DNA from 2 places in the Kitasatospora sp. cg17-2 genome. Region 2 is predicted to be linked to the other one. Evidence: riboswitches for the same ligand, from Rfam matches in the RefSeq annotation. Region 2 holds a riboswitch; the other holds the start of a gene.

Region 1 (7,307 bases), 1.8 Mb from region 2:
GCTCGCGCAGCGAGAGGGTCTGTCCGCGCACGATCCGGCCCATGTAGGGCCAGTTGAAGAAGCCGATCACGAAGATCAGCACCATGATGTGCAGCGGGAGGCCGTGCAGGCCGAACGCGCCGCCCTGCAGCGAGGTCGAGATCGCGATCGCGAACAGCAGCAGCGGGAAGGCGAGGAAGACGTCCATCACCCGGCTGATCAGGGTGTCCACCCAGCCGCCGTAGTAGCCGGCCATGATGCCGAGCACGGTGCCGATGGTGTTGGACAGCACGGTCGCGCCGAAGGCGACCAGCAGGGAGACCCAGGAGCCCTCGATGACGCGGGTCAGCAGGTCACGGCCCTGCAGCGGGTCGACGCCGAGCGGGTGGTCCCAGCTCATGCCGCCCCAGTCGCCGAACGGCAGACCGCCGAGGTCGGCGTCCAGGAGGTCCTGGTGGAGGGCGTCGGGATCGAGGCCGAAGGCCGATTCGATCGGCTTGGCCAGCACGGCGAGCAGGATCAGCAGGATCACCACGACGCCGCCGGCGACGGCGGCCTTGTCCCGCTTGAAGCGGGTCCAGGCGATGCGGCCGAGCGAGCGGCCCTCGATCTTCTTGGCCGGGCTCGCGGCGGCGTCTGCCTCCGGTGCGTTGCCGGCGGTCTTGATGGGTGCGGTCATGGTCAGTTCGGTCCCCTCGCCGACGGTGGCCGGCCCACGGGTGCCGGGCACCGGGATCGGCGGCGCGGCTGGTGCGGACGTGCTTGGGTGCGGACGTGCTGAGGTACAGGAGCGGAGTGCTTCCAGCGGTACGACTGGCTCAGTACTGCTGCCACGCGGGATGGGCGTCACGTGGATCATGCGGTCCGTCAGCGCGTTCGCCCTTGTGGGACGCCAACCACGCGCGGCGGGCTGTTGCAGAACTCTCTGCCATCCGAACTGGCTTACGCCAGCCCTGACCACCGACAGATGCCCAACTGTGATCTGTGCGCATGCACCTCCCCGACCATCGGCATATCCCTCTTCACACAGCTGTAACAGCCATGTCAAGATGTGTTCCATCCGATTCGGGGAGAACGTCCGAAAAAACGCCGAAACCGGCCTGACGTGGCGTCAAGCCGGTTTCGTGGAAGGGGCTTCGGGGGTTCGCGCGATCAGCGACCGGGGTAGCCGGGCCACGGCTGCTGCGGCGGGGGCTGCTGCCCCGGCCAGGCCGGAGCCGGCGGCTGGGTGCCGTAACCGAAGCCCTGCCCCTGGGCCGGGCCCTGCTGCGAGGCGTACGGCGGCGGGGGCACCGGCGGGTACGGGCCGGTCTGCGGACGGCCGTGCCCGGCCGCCTCCCGGTCGTAGAACGGGCGTGCGTGGGCCCGCATCCAGAGCGCCACCGGGTCGAACTCGTCCGCCATCGCCACCGTCGAGACCGCCAGCCCCTCCGGCGCGACCGCGATCGCCCGCTGCATCAGCGCCCGCACCGCCTCCACCGTGGGCGGCGAGCTCTCGTACAGTTCGAGACCGATGGCGAGGTACGGCTCGCCCACCGACGGCTGCACCCAGGCCCGGCGCAGCGCCCGCACCGCCCGCACCTCGGCCGCCTGCCGCTCCAGCAGCGCGAAGAACTGCTGGGCCGGCACCTGCGGCTCGCTCAGCCGCAGCGGACCGGCCGGCAGCCGGTCCAGCCCCGCGGCCACCCGGCGCAGGTCCGCCCACGGCACCCCGACCCCGCCGCCCGGGGCGTGCGGGTTCAGCCACAGCCCCCAGCGGGTCCGGTACAGCGAGGCCGCGATCTCCCGGCCGGAGATCACCTCGTGCGCCCGCGCCCAGCCGGACGCCGCCAGCTGCTCGGGCGAGGTGACGGCCGGCGCGTAGCCGTGGCCGCTGATCTCCATGTTCCCGTACTGGGCGTCGGCGCTGCCCGGCGTCCCGTGCCACAGCAGCATCCAGACCCGGCCCTCGGCGAGCGCGTTCAGCATCGTCTCGTAGGCCTCGTAGCGCTCCGGCGCCACCTCGCGCAGGGCGCGTTCCAGCGCGCCCGGATCCGGGCGTCCGGTGGGCGCCTGGCCCCAGGGCCCCGGTGCGCCGCCAGCTACCGATCCCGCACTCATGCGCCCACCTCGTTGCGCCTCTTCGTTCCTCGTCCGTCACCGGCGGCCCGGCGGCCGTCAGCACGCACCTTATGGGGCACCGTCGACCACCGCCACGCCGACGTGCCAGGGCCCCCGCCGCTCCCCCGCCGAGCGTCCGGCCCGAAGGGCACCGCACGGACGGCCGGGGACCGGCTCAGCCCCGCACGTGGAAGGGCGCGACCCGGTTCACCATCCACTCGACCACCGGATCGTCCGCGAGGTCGAGCAGTACGAGGTGGACGCCACCGGGCAGCGGCGCGGTTCCCAGCGCGCGCCCCAGCGCCTCGTTCACCGCCCCCGGGTCGGCCGGGGCCGCCGGGTCCAACTGGACGCCCACGAACATCACGGTCGGCTCGCCCTCGACACTGGCCAGCGCCCGCCGGGCGCTCAGCACCCCCGGCAACTGCGCCAGTTCGGCCCGGCAGGCGGCCAGGAACAGCTCCGGGTCCTCGCCCGGCACCGGCTCGCGCAGCGCCACCCGGCCCCCGGACGGCGCGTCCTGGGCGACGTCCCAGCGGTCCTCGCGCGGCCCCCGGCGCAGCTCGGCCACGCCCTCCGGCGGGACCGGGATGCCCACCGGGGCCTCGGGGTTGACGGCGATGCCGACGCCCAGCGGCAGGCCGCGGGCGAACTCCCACACCGGCGCGACCGCGAACGCCATCCCCGGCGCCTGCTGGAGCAGCACCTCCTGGGAGGAGAACACCGGGACATAGGGGCCGCCGGCCAGTTCGAGGGTTGGCAGGTCCAGCGCCCGCCCCTGCGGGTCGCCGCCGGACGGCAGCGGGATCCACACCTGGCTGCGCGCCAGCACCTCGATCACCCGCGGGGTCGCGCCCGGGTCGCCGAGCGCGGCGGTGAGCACCTGCTCCAGCTCGTTGGCCGGCCACGCGCCGCCGGCCGGCGCCGACTGCGCCCCGCCCCAGCCCTGCTGCTCCACCGGGTTGCCCATCCGCCCCTGTACCGCCCTCCGCTCGCCGATTCCCGCAGCCTAGCGCCCGGGCGGGACGGAACGGGACGCGGAACGGGAGCGGAAGGAGGCCGGGGGGAGGCGCGGGGAGGCGCGGGAAGGCCGGGGGAAGGCGGGGCGCGGCGCGGGGAGCGGAGCGGGCGTGTGAGGCAGCCCCCTCTCCCGCCATCGGTGCGGACGTGCCATGATGTGCGCGTCTGCGGTGGCATCCACCCAGGCCCTCCAACTCCATACCGGCCGCTCGAACCCGCGCGGGAGAGTCCGGAGTGCCCCGTCCTGGCGGCACAGCCGGCGCCGAAGGAGCAAGTCCTCCCCGGAATCTCTCAGGCCCCCCTACCGCACGGGTTAGGCAGATCTGGAAAGCGGTGCACGGCCCTGCCGTCCGCCCACCCACGGTGCAAGCCGCCATGCTGTCCTTTGCAGGGCAGTGGACGGTGAAGCTCTCAGGTACGACGACAGATGGGGAGACCCAGCCGCCGCATGCCCGCGCGCAGGGTCCGCCCCGTGCCCGGGCCGGTCCCGGCGTGCGCACCCCTGAGTGCCCCGACCGAGGAGTTCCTGGCCATGTCGTCCCTCCGCCTCACCGCGCTCGACGCGCTGCACCGCGCCCTCGGCGCCACCATGACCGACTTCGCCGGCTGGGACATGCCGCTGCGCTACGGCAGCGAGCGCGAGGAGCACCTCGCCGTCCGCACCAAGGCCGGTCTGTTCGACCTGTCCCACATGGGCGAGATCACCGTCACCGGCCCGCAGGCCGGCGAGATGCTGGACCACGCCCTGGTCGGCTTCGTCTCCGCGCTCGGCGTGCTGCGCGCCCGCTACACCATGATCTGCGCCGAGGACGGCGGCATCCTGGACGACCTGATCGTCTACCGCCTGCGCGAGGACGCCTTCCTGGTCGTCGCCAACGCCTCCAACGCCCAGCTGGTGCTGGACGAGCTGATCGCCCGCGCCAAGGGCTTCAACGCCGTCGTCTCCGACGACCGCGACGCCTACGCGCTGATCGCCGTCCAGGGCCCGGAGTCCACCGCGATCCTGGCCGACACCACCGAGGCCGACCTGCCCGGCCTGAAGTACTACGCGATCCTCCCGGCCCAGGTGGCCGGCCGCGACGTGCTGCTCGCCCGCACCGGCTACACCGGCGAGGACGGCTTCGAGATCTTCTGCAACCCGGGCGACGCCGAGCAGATCTGGCAGGCGCTGACCGCGGCCGGCACCGACCGGGGCCTGATCCCCTGCGGCCTGTCCTGCCGCGACACGCTGCGCCTGGAGGCCGGCATGCCGCTGTACGGCCACGAGCTGTCCACCGAGCTGACCCCGTTCGACGCCGGCCTCGGCCGGGTGGTGCGCTTCGACAAGACCACCAACGAGGGCGCCTTCGTCGGCCGCAAGGCCCTGGAGCGGGCCGCCGCCGAGGCCGAGGCCAACCCGCCGCGGGTCCTGGTCGGCCTGGTCTCCGACGGCAAGCGGGTGCCGCGCGCCGAGTACACCGTGGTCTCCACCGAGGGCGCCCCGATCGGCCGGATCACCTCCGGCTCGCCCTCCCCCACCCTGGAGAAGCCGATCGCGATGGCCTACGTGGACGCGGCGCACGCCGCCCCGGGCACCACCGTCGCGGTGGACGTGCGCGGCAAGCACGAGCCGGTGCAGGTCGTGGCGCTGCCGTTCTACAAGCGCGCCCGCTGACCCCGCTCCCCCACCTTTCCCTCGCGAGGCTCGTCCGCCCCCCGGGCCGCTTCGCCGTACCCGCTTCCCATCCTGGAGAATGACGCCATGAGCAACCCCCAGCACCTGCAGTACACCGAGGAGCACGAGTGGCTGACCACCGCCGAGGCCGGTGAGGTCGCCACGGTCGGCATCACCAAGCACGCCGCGGACGCCCTCGGCGACATCGTCTACGTGCAGCTCCCCGAGGTCGGCGACACCGTGACCGCCGGTGAGACCTGTGGCGAGCTGGAGTCGACCAAGTCGGTCAGCGACCTGTACTCGCCGGTGACCGGTGAGATCACCGAGGTCAACGAGGCCGTCGCCGACGACAACAGCCTGGTCAACAGCGACCCGTTCGAGGGTGGCTGGCTGTTCAAGGTCCGGATCGAGTCGACCGGTGCGCTGCTGAGCGCCGACGAGTACACCAAGCTCACCAACCCCTCGGCCTGAGCCACCCGGGGCGGCCGCAGCGCGGTGGCCGCCCCGCCCGCCGGCCCTCCTCCCTCTCACTTCCGGGAAGACTCCACCATGACGGTTCTGAACCAGTCCCTGCACGCCCTCGACCCGGAGATCGCCGCCGCGGTCGACGCCGAGCTGCACCGCCAGCAGACCACCCTGGAGATGATCGCCTCCGAGAACTTCGCCCCGGTGGCGGTCATGGAGGCCCAGGGCTCGGTCCTGACCAACAAGTACGCCGAGGGCTACCCCGGTCGCCGCTACTACGGCGGCTGCGAGCACGTCGACGTGGTCGAGCAGATCGCGATCGACCGGATCAAGGCCCTGTTCGGCGCCGAGCACGCCAACGTCCAGCCGCACTCGGGCGCGCAGGCCAACGCCGCCGCGATGTTCGCGCTGATCAAGCCGGGCGACACCATCCTGGGCCTGAACCTGGCCCACGGCGGTCACCTGACCCACGGCATGAAGATCAACTTCTCCGGCAAGCTCTACAACGTGGTGCCGTACCACGTGGACGACAAGTCCGGCCAGGTCGACATGGCCGAGGTCGAGCGCCTGGCCAAGGAGCACCGCCCGCAGCTGATCATCGCCGGCTGGTCCGCCTACCCGCGCCAGCTCGACTTCGCCGAGTTCCGCCGGATCGCCGACGAGACCGGCGCGCTGCTGATGGTCGACATGGCCCACTTCGCCGGCCTGGTCGCCGCGGGCCTGCACCCCAACCCGGTGCCGTACGCGGACGTGGTCACCACCACCACCCACAAGACCCTGGGCGGCCCGCGCGGCGGCGTCATCCTCTCCAAGGCCGAGCACGCCAAGAAGATCAACTCCGCGGTCTTCCCCGGCCAGCAGGGCGGCCCGCTGGAGCACGTCATCGCCGGCAAGGCCGTCGCCTTCAAGGTCGCCGCCTCCGAGGAGTTCAAGGAGCGCCAGCAGCGCACCCTGGACGGTGCCCGGATCCTGGCCGAGCGCCTGCTCCAGGCCGACGTCACCGAGGCCGGCGTCTCGGTGCTGTCCGGCGGCACCGACGTCCACCTGGTCCTGGTCGACCTGCGCAACAGCCAGCTCGACGGCCAGCAGGCCGAGGACCGGCTGCACGAGGTCGGCATCACCGTCAACCGCAACGCGATCCCGAACGACCCGCGCCCGCCGATGGTCACCTCCGGCCTGCGGATCGGCACCCCGGCGCTCGCCACCCGCGGCTTCGGCGCCGAGGACTTCCGCGAGGTCGCCGACATCATCGCCGAGGCCCTGAAGCCGGCCTTCGACGAGACCGTCGCCGCCGACCTGAAGGCCCGGGTCACCGCCCTCGCCGAGAAGTACCCGCTGTACCCGAACCTGTAGGTCCCTCCTGTTCGGCCGCGGGTGACCGGGCTCACGCCGCCCGGACACCGGGGATTCCGGGGCACCGCGCACACTGGAAGGTGCGCGCGGTGCCCCGACCCGTGTCGGTCGACCGACCCACCACCTCCGCCACTGCCGTCCCTCCCTCCCTGCCGGCACCATCCACGAGACCAGACAAGGACGTCACTCCGTGGCCATCAGCGTCTTCGACCTCTTCTCCATCGGCATCGGCCCGTCCAGTTCCCACACCGTCGGCCCGATGCGCGCCGCCCGGATGTTCGCCCGCCGCCTGAAGTCCGAGGCCCTGCTGGACGAGGTGACGTCCGTCCGCGCCGAGCTGTTCGGCTCGCTGGGCGCCACCGGCCACGGCCACGGCACCCCGAAGGCCGTCCTGCTGGGCCTGGAGGGCTACTCCCCGCGCACCGTGGACGTCGACCGGGCCGACCTCGACGTCGAGCGGATCACCGCCGAGAAGCGGCTCAACCTGCTCGGCACCCACGCCATCGACTTCGACCGCGACACCCAGCTGGTGCTGCACCGGCGGCGCTCGCTGCCGTACCACGCCAACGGCATGACCCTGTGGGCCTACCGGGCCGACGGCTCCACCGTGCTGGAGAAGACCTACTACTCGGTCGGCGGCGGCTTCGTCGTGGACGAGGACGCGATCGGCGCGGACCGGGTCAAGCCCGACGACACCTCGCTCAAGTACCCCTTCCGCACCGGTGACGAGCTGCTC
Region 2 (7,307 bases):
GGCGGCGCCGGGGTGGGCTGACCCCCGGCGGCCGGGTTCGGACACGTTGTCGGACCCGTGCGGGATGATCGGCGGGTGCGGTCACTGCCGAGCATCATCCACCTCGACATGGACGCCTTCTTCGCGGCGGTGGAGCAGGCGGCCAAGCCGAGCCTGCGCGGCAAGCCGGTGATCGTCGGCGGGCTGGGCGGGCGCGGAGTGGTGTCGACCGCGTCCTACGAGGCGCGGAAGTTCGGGGTGCACTCGGCCATGCCGATGGCGCAGGCACGCCGGCTCTGTCCGAACGCGGCCTTCCTGGCCGGCCGTTTCGAGGCGTACCGGCGGGCGAGCGGGCTGGTGATGGGGCTGCTGAGGGAGTTGTCGCCGCTGGTGCAGCCGCTCAGCCTGGACGAGGCCTTCGTCGACCTGGAGGCCGGTCCGTACGGTCCTGTGCTCGCCGAGGCGGAGCACGGGACGGGGGAGCGGCTGCTGCTGGCGCTGGCCGAGGACCTGCGCGCGGACATCGTGGAGCGGACCGGGCTGACCGCCTCGGTCGGGGTGGCCGGGTCGAAGCTGATGGCCAAGATCGCCTCCGAGCAGGCCAAGCCGGACGGCCTGGTGCTGATCGAGCCGGGGCAGGAGCGCGCGGTGCTCGGGCCGATGCCGGTGCGGGCGTTGCCCGGGATCGGCCCGGCCACCGAGCAGGTGCTGCGACGGGCGGGGCTGAACACGGTGGCCGAGCTCGCGGAGGCGGGTGAGGCGGAGCTGGTGCAGCTGTTGGGGAAGGCGCACGGCGTCGGCGTCCACGCCATGTCCATAGGGCTGGACGACCGGCCGGTGGTGGCGGACCAGGACGCCAAGTCGGTGTCGGTGGAGGACACCTTCGAGGTCGACCTGGCCGACCGGGACCGGGTGCTGCGCGAGGTGGAGGCGCTGGCGCTGCGCTGTGTGCGCAGGCTGCGCGGGGCCGGGCGCTCGGGGCGGACGGTGGTGCTGAAGGTGCGGCGGTTCGACTTCTCGACGCTGACCCGTTCGGAGACGCTGCGGGGGCCGACGGACGACGAGGCGGTGGTGGTCGAGACGGCGCGCCGGCTGGCCTCGCAGGTGGACATCACCGGCGGGGTGCGGCTGCTGGGCGTCGGGGTGGCGCAGCTGGCCGACTACACCCAGGAGGACCTCTTCGCGCAGGCCGTCCGGGAGGAGGCGGCCGCCGAGGCGGCGGCCGGGGCCGAGGCCGGCGCGGGGGCGGAGGAGGAGCCGGAGCCGGCCGAGGAGCAGGTGGTGCCGGTGCGCCGCTGGCTCCCCGGGCAGGACGTTCGGCATGCCGAGCACGGGCCGGGGTGGGTGCAGGGCAGCGGGGTGGGGCGGGTGACGGTCCGGTTCGAGACGCCGTGGAGCGGGCCCGGCCGGGTGCGGACCTTCCGGATCGACGATCCGGCGCTGGAGCCGGCCCGGCCGCTGCCGCTGCGCCCGGGGTGGCCCGGGGTCGAGGAGGGGGACGAGGCGGAGGACATCGGGGACGCTCCGGGAGAGGGCTGAGCGGCGGCCCCACGGGCTGCGGGAACGAAGCGGCCCCACCCGGCGGGGGAGCCGGGTGGGGCCGCTTCGTGTCCGGGCCGCGGACGGTCGCGATGCCCTCGGCGACCGTCCTGGTCCGGTCCCCGCGCCCTGTCCCGGGGCGCGGGGCGGGACGCCTCGTCAGGCGTCGGTCTTGACCGGCTCGCGGCCGGAGGAGAGGTCCGCCGTCGTGTTGCCGGAGGCCACCGCGGTGGTCGGCCTGACGGTGCGGATCAGGAACGGCACGGCGCCGGCCACGATGCAGACCACGGCGGCGGTCCAGAACGCGTGCTTGTACGCGTCCAGGGTGGGCAGCGCGATCGGGATCGGCAGCTTCATGGTGTCGCCGGTCAGGATGGCGGCCATGACGGCGGTGCCGATCGCGCCGCCGACGGTGCGCAGTACGGCGTTCATGCCGTTGGCGATGCCGCTCTGCTCGACCGGGACGGCGCCGTTGATGTAGGCGGGCATCGCCGAGAAGGCGAGGCCGATGCCGAGGCCGAAGATGGCCGAAGACAGGTAGATGTCACCCTCGTGGCTGTGCCGCAGGGCCAGGTAGGCCATCGCGACGGCGCCGAGGACGCCACCGAGGACCAGCGGCAGGCGCGGGCCGCGGCGGGCGATCAGCATGGCGCCGAGCGGGGCGGCGACCATCGAGCCGAGGGCGGAGGGCAGCAGCATCACACCGGCGTGCAGCACGGTGGCGGTGAAGCCGTAGTGGGCGAACTTCTCCGGGGTCTGGGCGAAGTTGCTGATCACCATGAACGAGCCGTACATGCCGAAGCCGATGAGCAGGCCGGCCAGGTTGGTGAAGGCGACGGCCGGGCGGGACATCATCTTCATGTCGACCAGCGGGTGCTTGACCTTGACCTCGATGACGCCCCAGAGCAGGGCGACCACGGCGGCGACGGCGAACAGGCCGAGGGTCTTGGTGGAGGTCCAGCCCCAGTGGTTGCCCTGGCTGACCGCGACCAGCAGGGCGGAGAGCCAGCCGGCCAGGGTGATGGCGCCGAGCGGGTCGGCGCCGCCCTCCTTGTCGGTGACCGGGTCGCTGGGCACCCGGAAGGCGACCAGGGCGATCGCGAGCAGGCCGAAGGCCAGGCCCATCCAGAAGATCGACTTGTAGCTCCAGTGCTCCAGCAGCAGGCCGGTGGCGACCAGGCCGAGACCGCTGCCGACGCCCATCGAGGCGCTGATGGCGGCGACGCCGCCGGTCACCTTCTGCTTGGGGAGCTCGTCGCGGACGATGCTGATGGCCAGCGGCAGCACACCACCGCCGGCGCCCTGGAGGACGCGGGCGACGACCAGCCAGGTGAAGGAGTGGGTCGAGACGGCGAGCGCGGAGCCCGCGACCAGGCCGGTGAGCGAGATCAGCAGCATCGGCTTGCGGCCGCGCAGGTCGCCGAAGCGGCCGAGCAGCGGGGTGAGCACGGCGGCGGACAGCAGATTGGCCGTCATCAGCCAGGTGATGCTGGAACCGGAGACGCTCAGTTCCTTGGCGAGCGAGGGCAGGATCGGAACGACCGCGGTCTGCACCACGCTGAACGACAGCATCGCCAGGATGAGGGCCGGCAGGACCCGGGCGCTGCTCTGCTTCTCGGTCGTGGTGGTGGGCTGTGGTGCCTCACTCACGGTTGCTTCCTCTCGTACATAGTGAATGAACTGAAGTAACCATGCCGGGAGATACTTCAGTGTGTCAAATATTCATTGGTTAAGCCTTGGCAAAAAGGAAAGACCCCGGCCATGATCGGCCGGGGTCCTGTCGTTCCGGTGGGTCAGGCGAGCGGTCGCAGCGGAGCCGGGCGGGCCTGGTCCTCGACCGCCGGGTGGGCGGCCTGACGGGCCGGCGCGTGCGCGGCGGACGGCGCCGGGGTCGAAGCCGCCGAGGTGTTGTCGTGGACCTCGACGTGCTCGCGGCGCAGCTCGTCCCGGACCACCTCCTCGGCGGTGTACCGCTCGACCACCAGACGGACCCGCTCGATCGGCGCCAGGTACTTGCGGACCACCGGGCGCTCCTCGCGAAGGGTCACCTCCTCCACCGCCTCGGCGATGTCCTTCTCGCTGAGCGCGGCCCGCTCCGCGTCCCCGACCGGCATCCGCTCGACCCGGACCCGCTCGCGGACCACCGCGACCCGCCGCTCCACCGGCTCGCTGGTGACGTACTTGCGCAGCTTGGCGGTGCCCAGCACATGCCACTCGGTGGTGATGTCCAGGCGCTCCTCGCGGCAGGTGATCTCCACCGGGCCGCTGGGGGAGGAGGCGGCGGGGTCGGCCTCGGGGCGCGCGGTGCCCGCGGCGGGAACGGCGGCCGGGGCGGCCGACGGGGCCGCCGGGGTGTGCGGACGCGGCTCGGCGGCCTGCGGCGGGGCGGCGGGTGTCGTGGTGGTGGGCAGGGGCGTGGCGAGGGTCCGCACGGGGGCCTCCGGGGCGGGGTCGGACGGCTTGCCGAGGTCGGCGGCCGGGCTCGGGACGGGGGTGGGGGACTGGTGGAGGCCGAGCGGCTTGGCCGGATGCGCGGTGCCCGTGCCGTTGGTCGTGCCGGTGCCATGGGTGCTGCTGGTGCCGTTCGTGGTGCTCGTGGCGTCGGCGGCGGCCGCGCCCACCGCGGCCGTGCCGGCTGCGGTGCCCCGGTCGGCGGTGGTGCCGAAGTCGAGGTCGGCCGCTTCGGAGCCCGAGCCGTCACCCGCCGACGGCCGGCCGTCCACCGGGGTGTCCAGCCCGTAGTAGCGGTAGAGCTGGAGCTCCTGGGCGGGCGACAGGTGCTGGCCGACGCCGAAGTCCGGTGATTCCTTCACCAGGGACTTGTCGTACGGCACCCGCAGCTCGTCGCCGGAGAACTCGCTCGTGGTCAGGGGGACGAAGGCGTCCCGGCCGAAGATGCCGGTCCGCACGGCCGCCCACTCGGGGCGGCCGGTGGCGTCGTCGAGATACACCTCGTCGATGGTGCCGATCTTGTCCCCGTTGCGGTCGACCGCCTTGTGGCCGATGAGGTCCCGGGGGTCGATGTCGGTCTGCACTCTTTCCTCCAGTGCGGTGATCCTGCGGAACTCCCGCAGGACGACGGCCGGCCCGCCCGCCCGGTCCGCCACTTCACACCAAAAGCCATGAACCGGACCCGCGCGACCGGGGCGGGGCCGGACGGGCGCGGCACTGAGCCGTTGGGGGCAGGCCGGGCGAGCGGGCCCCGGCGGCGAAGTGACCGGACGCACCCGTGATCGCCGCGCCTCCCGCTGGTACCCTGGGCGCGACCGCCGAGCCCGCGCGGGAGAGTCCCCGGCAGTGGAAACCGCTGGTCGGGGCGCCGAAGGAGCAACTCCTCCCCGGAATCTCTCAGGCATCCGTACCGTGCGGGATAGGTCACTCTGGAAAGCAGGGCAGGAACGCGGGCGAGGGAGCCGGCGGACCCCACCCTCACCGACGGTGCAAGCCGGCGGGGCGTCCCACGGCGCCTCCGCGCGGGCGAAGCTCTCAGGTCCCGATGACAGAGGGGGAGGCCTGTCGGGTTCGTCCGACCGGGTCCTCCGCTGTTGTCCGCAGCGGCGAGGCAGCCCGGCGTGCGCACCCCCGCCGGTCCGTGACCAGGAGGCCTCGACCACCATGAACGCCCAGCCGAACTCGGGACGCCCGACCACCCCCGCGACCCTCACCGAGCTCGAACAGGCCAGCCCCTTCGAGAACCGCCACATCGGCCCCGACGCCGCCGCGCAGGAGAAGATGCTGGCCCACGTCGGCTACGGCTCGCTGGACGAGCTGGCCACCGCCGCCGTTCCCGAGGCGATCCGCTCGATCACCGCGCTGGACCTGCCCGACGGCCGCTCCGAGGCCCAGGTCCTGGCCGAGCTGCGCGAGCTGGCCGACCGCAACTCCGTCCTCCGGTCGATGATCGGCCTGGGCTACTACGGCACCTTCACCCCGCCGGTGATCCTCCGCAACGTCATGGAGAACCCGGCCTGGTACACCGCCTACACGCCCTACCAGCCGGAGATCTCGCAGGGCCGCCTGGAGGCGCTGCTCAACTTCCAGACCCTGGTCGCCGACCTGACCGGCCTGCCCACCTCCGGCTCCTCGCTGCTGGACGAGGGCACCGCGGCCGCCGAGGCGATGGCCCTGGCCCGCCGTGTCACCAAGGTCAAGGGCGGTGTCTTCCTGGTCGACGCCGACACCCTGCCGCAGACCGTCGCGGTGATCAACACCCGCGCCGTGCCGACCGGTGTCGAGGTCGTCGTCGCCGACCTGTCCGAGGGCATCCCGGCCGAGATCGCCGAGCGCGGCGTCTTCGGCGTGCTGCTCCAGTACCCGGGCGCCACCGGCGCGGTCCGTGACCTCGCCCCCGTGATCGAGCAGGCCCACGGCCTCGGCGCGATCGTCGCCGTCGCCGCCGACCTGCTCGCGCTCACCCTGCTGAAGTCCCCGGGCTCGCTCGGCGCCGACATCGCCTGCGGCACCTCGCAGCGCTTCGGCGTGCCGATGGGCTTCGGCGGCCCGCACGCCGGCTACCTCGCCGTGCGCGCCGACTACGCCCGCTCGCTGCCCGGCCGCCTGGTCGGCGTCTCCGTGGACACCCACGGCAACCGCGCCTACCGCCTGGCCCTGCAGACCCGCGAGCAGCACATCCGCCGCGAGAAGGCCACCAGCAACATCTGCACCGCCCAGGTGCTGCTCGCCGTGATGGCCTCGATGTACGCCGTCTACCACGGCCCGGACGGCCTGGCCGACATCGCCCGCCGCACCCACCGCTACGCCGCCGCGCTGGCCGAGGGCCTGCGGGCCGGCGGCGTCGAGCTGCTGCACGGCGAGTTCTTCGACACCGTCACCGCGGTCGTCCCGGGCCGCGCCGCCGGGATCGCCGCCGCCGCCCGCGCCAACGGCATCAACGTCTTCCAGGACGGCGAGGACCGGATCTCGGTCTCCACCGACGAGACCACCACCCGCGAGGACCTGGCCGGCGTCTGGGCCGCGTTCGGCGTCGAGGCCGTCGAGGTGGCGGAGAACGCCGACACCCTGCCGGCCGCGCTGCTGCGCGAGGACGAGTACCTGACCCACCCGGTCTTCCACAGCCACCGCTCCGAGACCGCCATGCTGCGCTACCTGCGCCGTCTGTCGGACCGGGACTACGCGCTGGACCGGGGCATGATCCCGCTGGGCTCCTGCACCATGAAGCTCAACGCCACCACCGAGATGGAGTCGGTGACCTGGCCGGAGTTCGGCCAGCTGCACCCCTTCGCCCCGGTCGACCAGGCCGCGGGCTTCCTCACCCTGATCCGCGGCCTGGAGCAGCAGCTGGTCGAGGTGACCGGCTACGACGCCGTCTCCATCCAGCCGAACGCCGGTTCCCAGGGCGAGCTGGCCGGTCTGCTGGCCGTCCGCGCCTACCACCACGGCAACGGCGACACCCAGCGCGACATCTGCCTCATCCCGTCCTCCGCGCACGGCACCAACGCCGCCTCCGCGGTCATGGCCGGCATGCGGGTGGTCGTGGTCAAGACCCTGGTCGACGGTGACGTCGACGTCGAGGACCTCAAGGCCAAGATCGAGCAGCACCGCGACAACCTGTCCGTGCTGATGGTCACCTACCCGTCCACCCACGGCGTGTACGAGACCCAGATCACCGAGATCTGCGGCCTGGTGCACGAGGCCGGCGGTCAGGTCTACGTCGACGGTGCCAACCTCAACGCCCTGGTCGGCCTCGCCAAGCCGGGCAAGTTCGGCGCGGACGTCTCGCACCTGAACCTGCACAAGACCTTCTGCATCCCGCACGGCGGCGGCGGCCC

The links. Region 2 has a riboswitch for glycine ahead of gcvP (aminomethyl-transferring glycine dehydrogenase). Riboswitches for the same ligand answer to the same signal wherever they lie in the genome.
Region 1: it holds a riboswitch for glycine, as region 2 does, so the genes downstream of both, gcvT (glycine cleavage system aminomethyltransferase GcvT) here and gcvP (aminomethyl-transferring glycine dehydrogenase) in region 2, are expected to answer to the same signal.

What each region holds. Positions count from the first base shown of each region.
Region 1 is NZ_CM132923.1:6,238,958-6,246,264, reverse strand. Features, by position in the region: gene ACW14Y_RS26370 (ABC transporter permease) at 1-658, opposite strand, end outside; gene ACW14Y_RS26365 (enhanced serine sensitivity protein SseB C-terminal domain-containing protein) at 1,132-2,079, opposite strand; gene ACW14Y_RS26360 (enhanced serine sensitivity protein SseB) at 2,255-3,049, opposite strand; glycine riboswitch at 3,310-3,416, shown strand; gene gcvT (glycine cleavage system aminomethyltransferase GcvT) at 3,632-4,753, shown strand; gene gcvH (glycine cleavage system protein GcvH) at 4,841-5,224, shown strand; gene glyA (serine hydroxymethyltransferase) at 5,303-6,571, shown strand; gene ACW14Y_RS26340 (L-serine ammonia-lyase) at 6,762-7,307, shown strand, end outside.
Region 2 is NZ_CM132923.1:8,030,219-8,037,525, forward strand. Features, by position in the region: gene ACW14Y_RS33825 (SanA/YdcF family protein) at 1-21, shown strand, start outside; gene ACW14Y_RS33830 (DNA polymerase IV) at 76-1,518, shown strand; gene ACW14Y_RS33835 (MFS transporter) at 1,678-3,168, opposite strand; gene ACW14Y_RS33840 (PRC and DUF2382 domain-containing protein) at 3,312-4,625, opposite strand; glycine riboswitch at 4,789-4,892, shown strand; gene gcvP (aminomethyl-transferring glycine dehydrogenase) at 5,134-7,307, shown strand, end outside.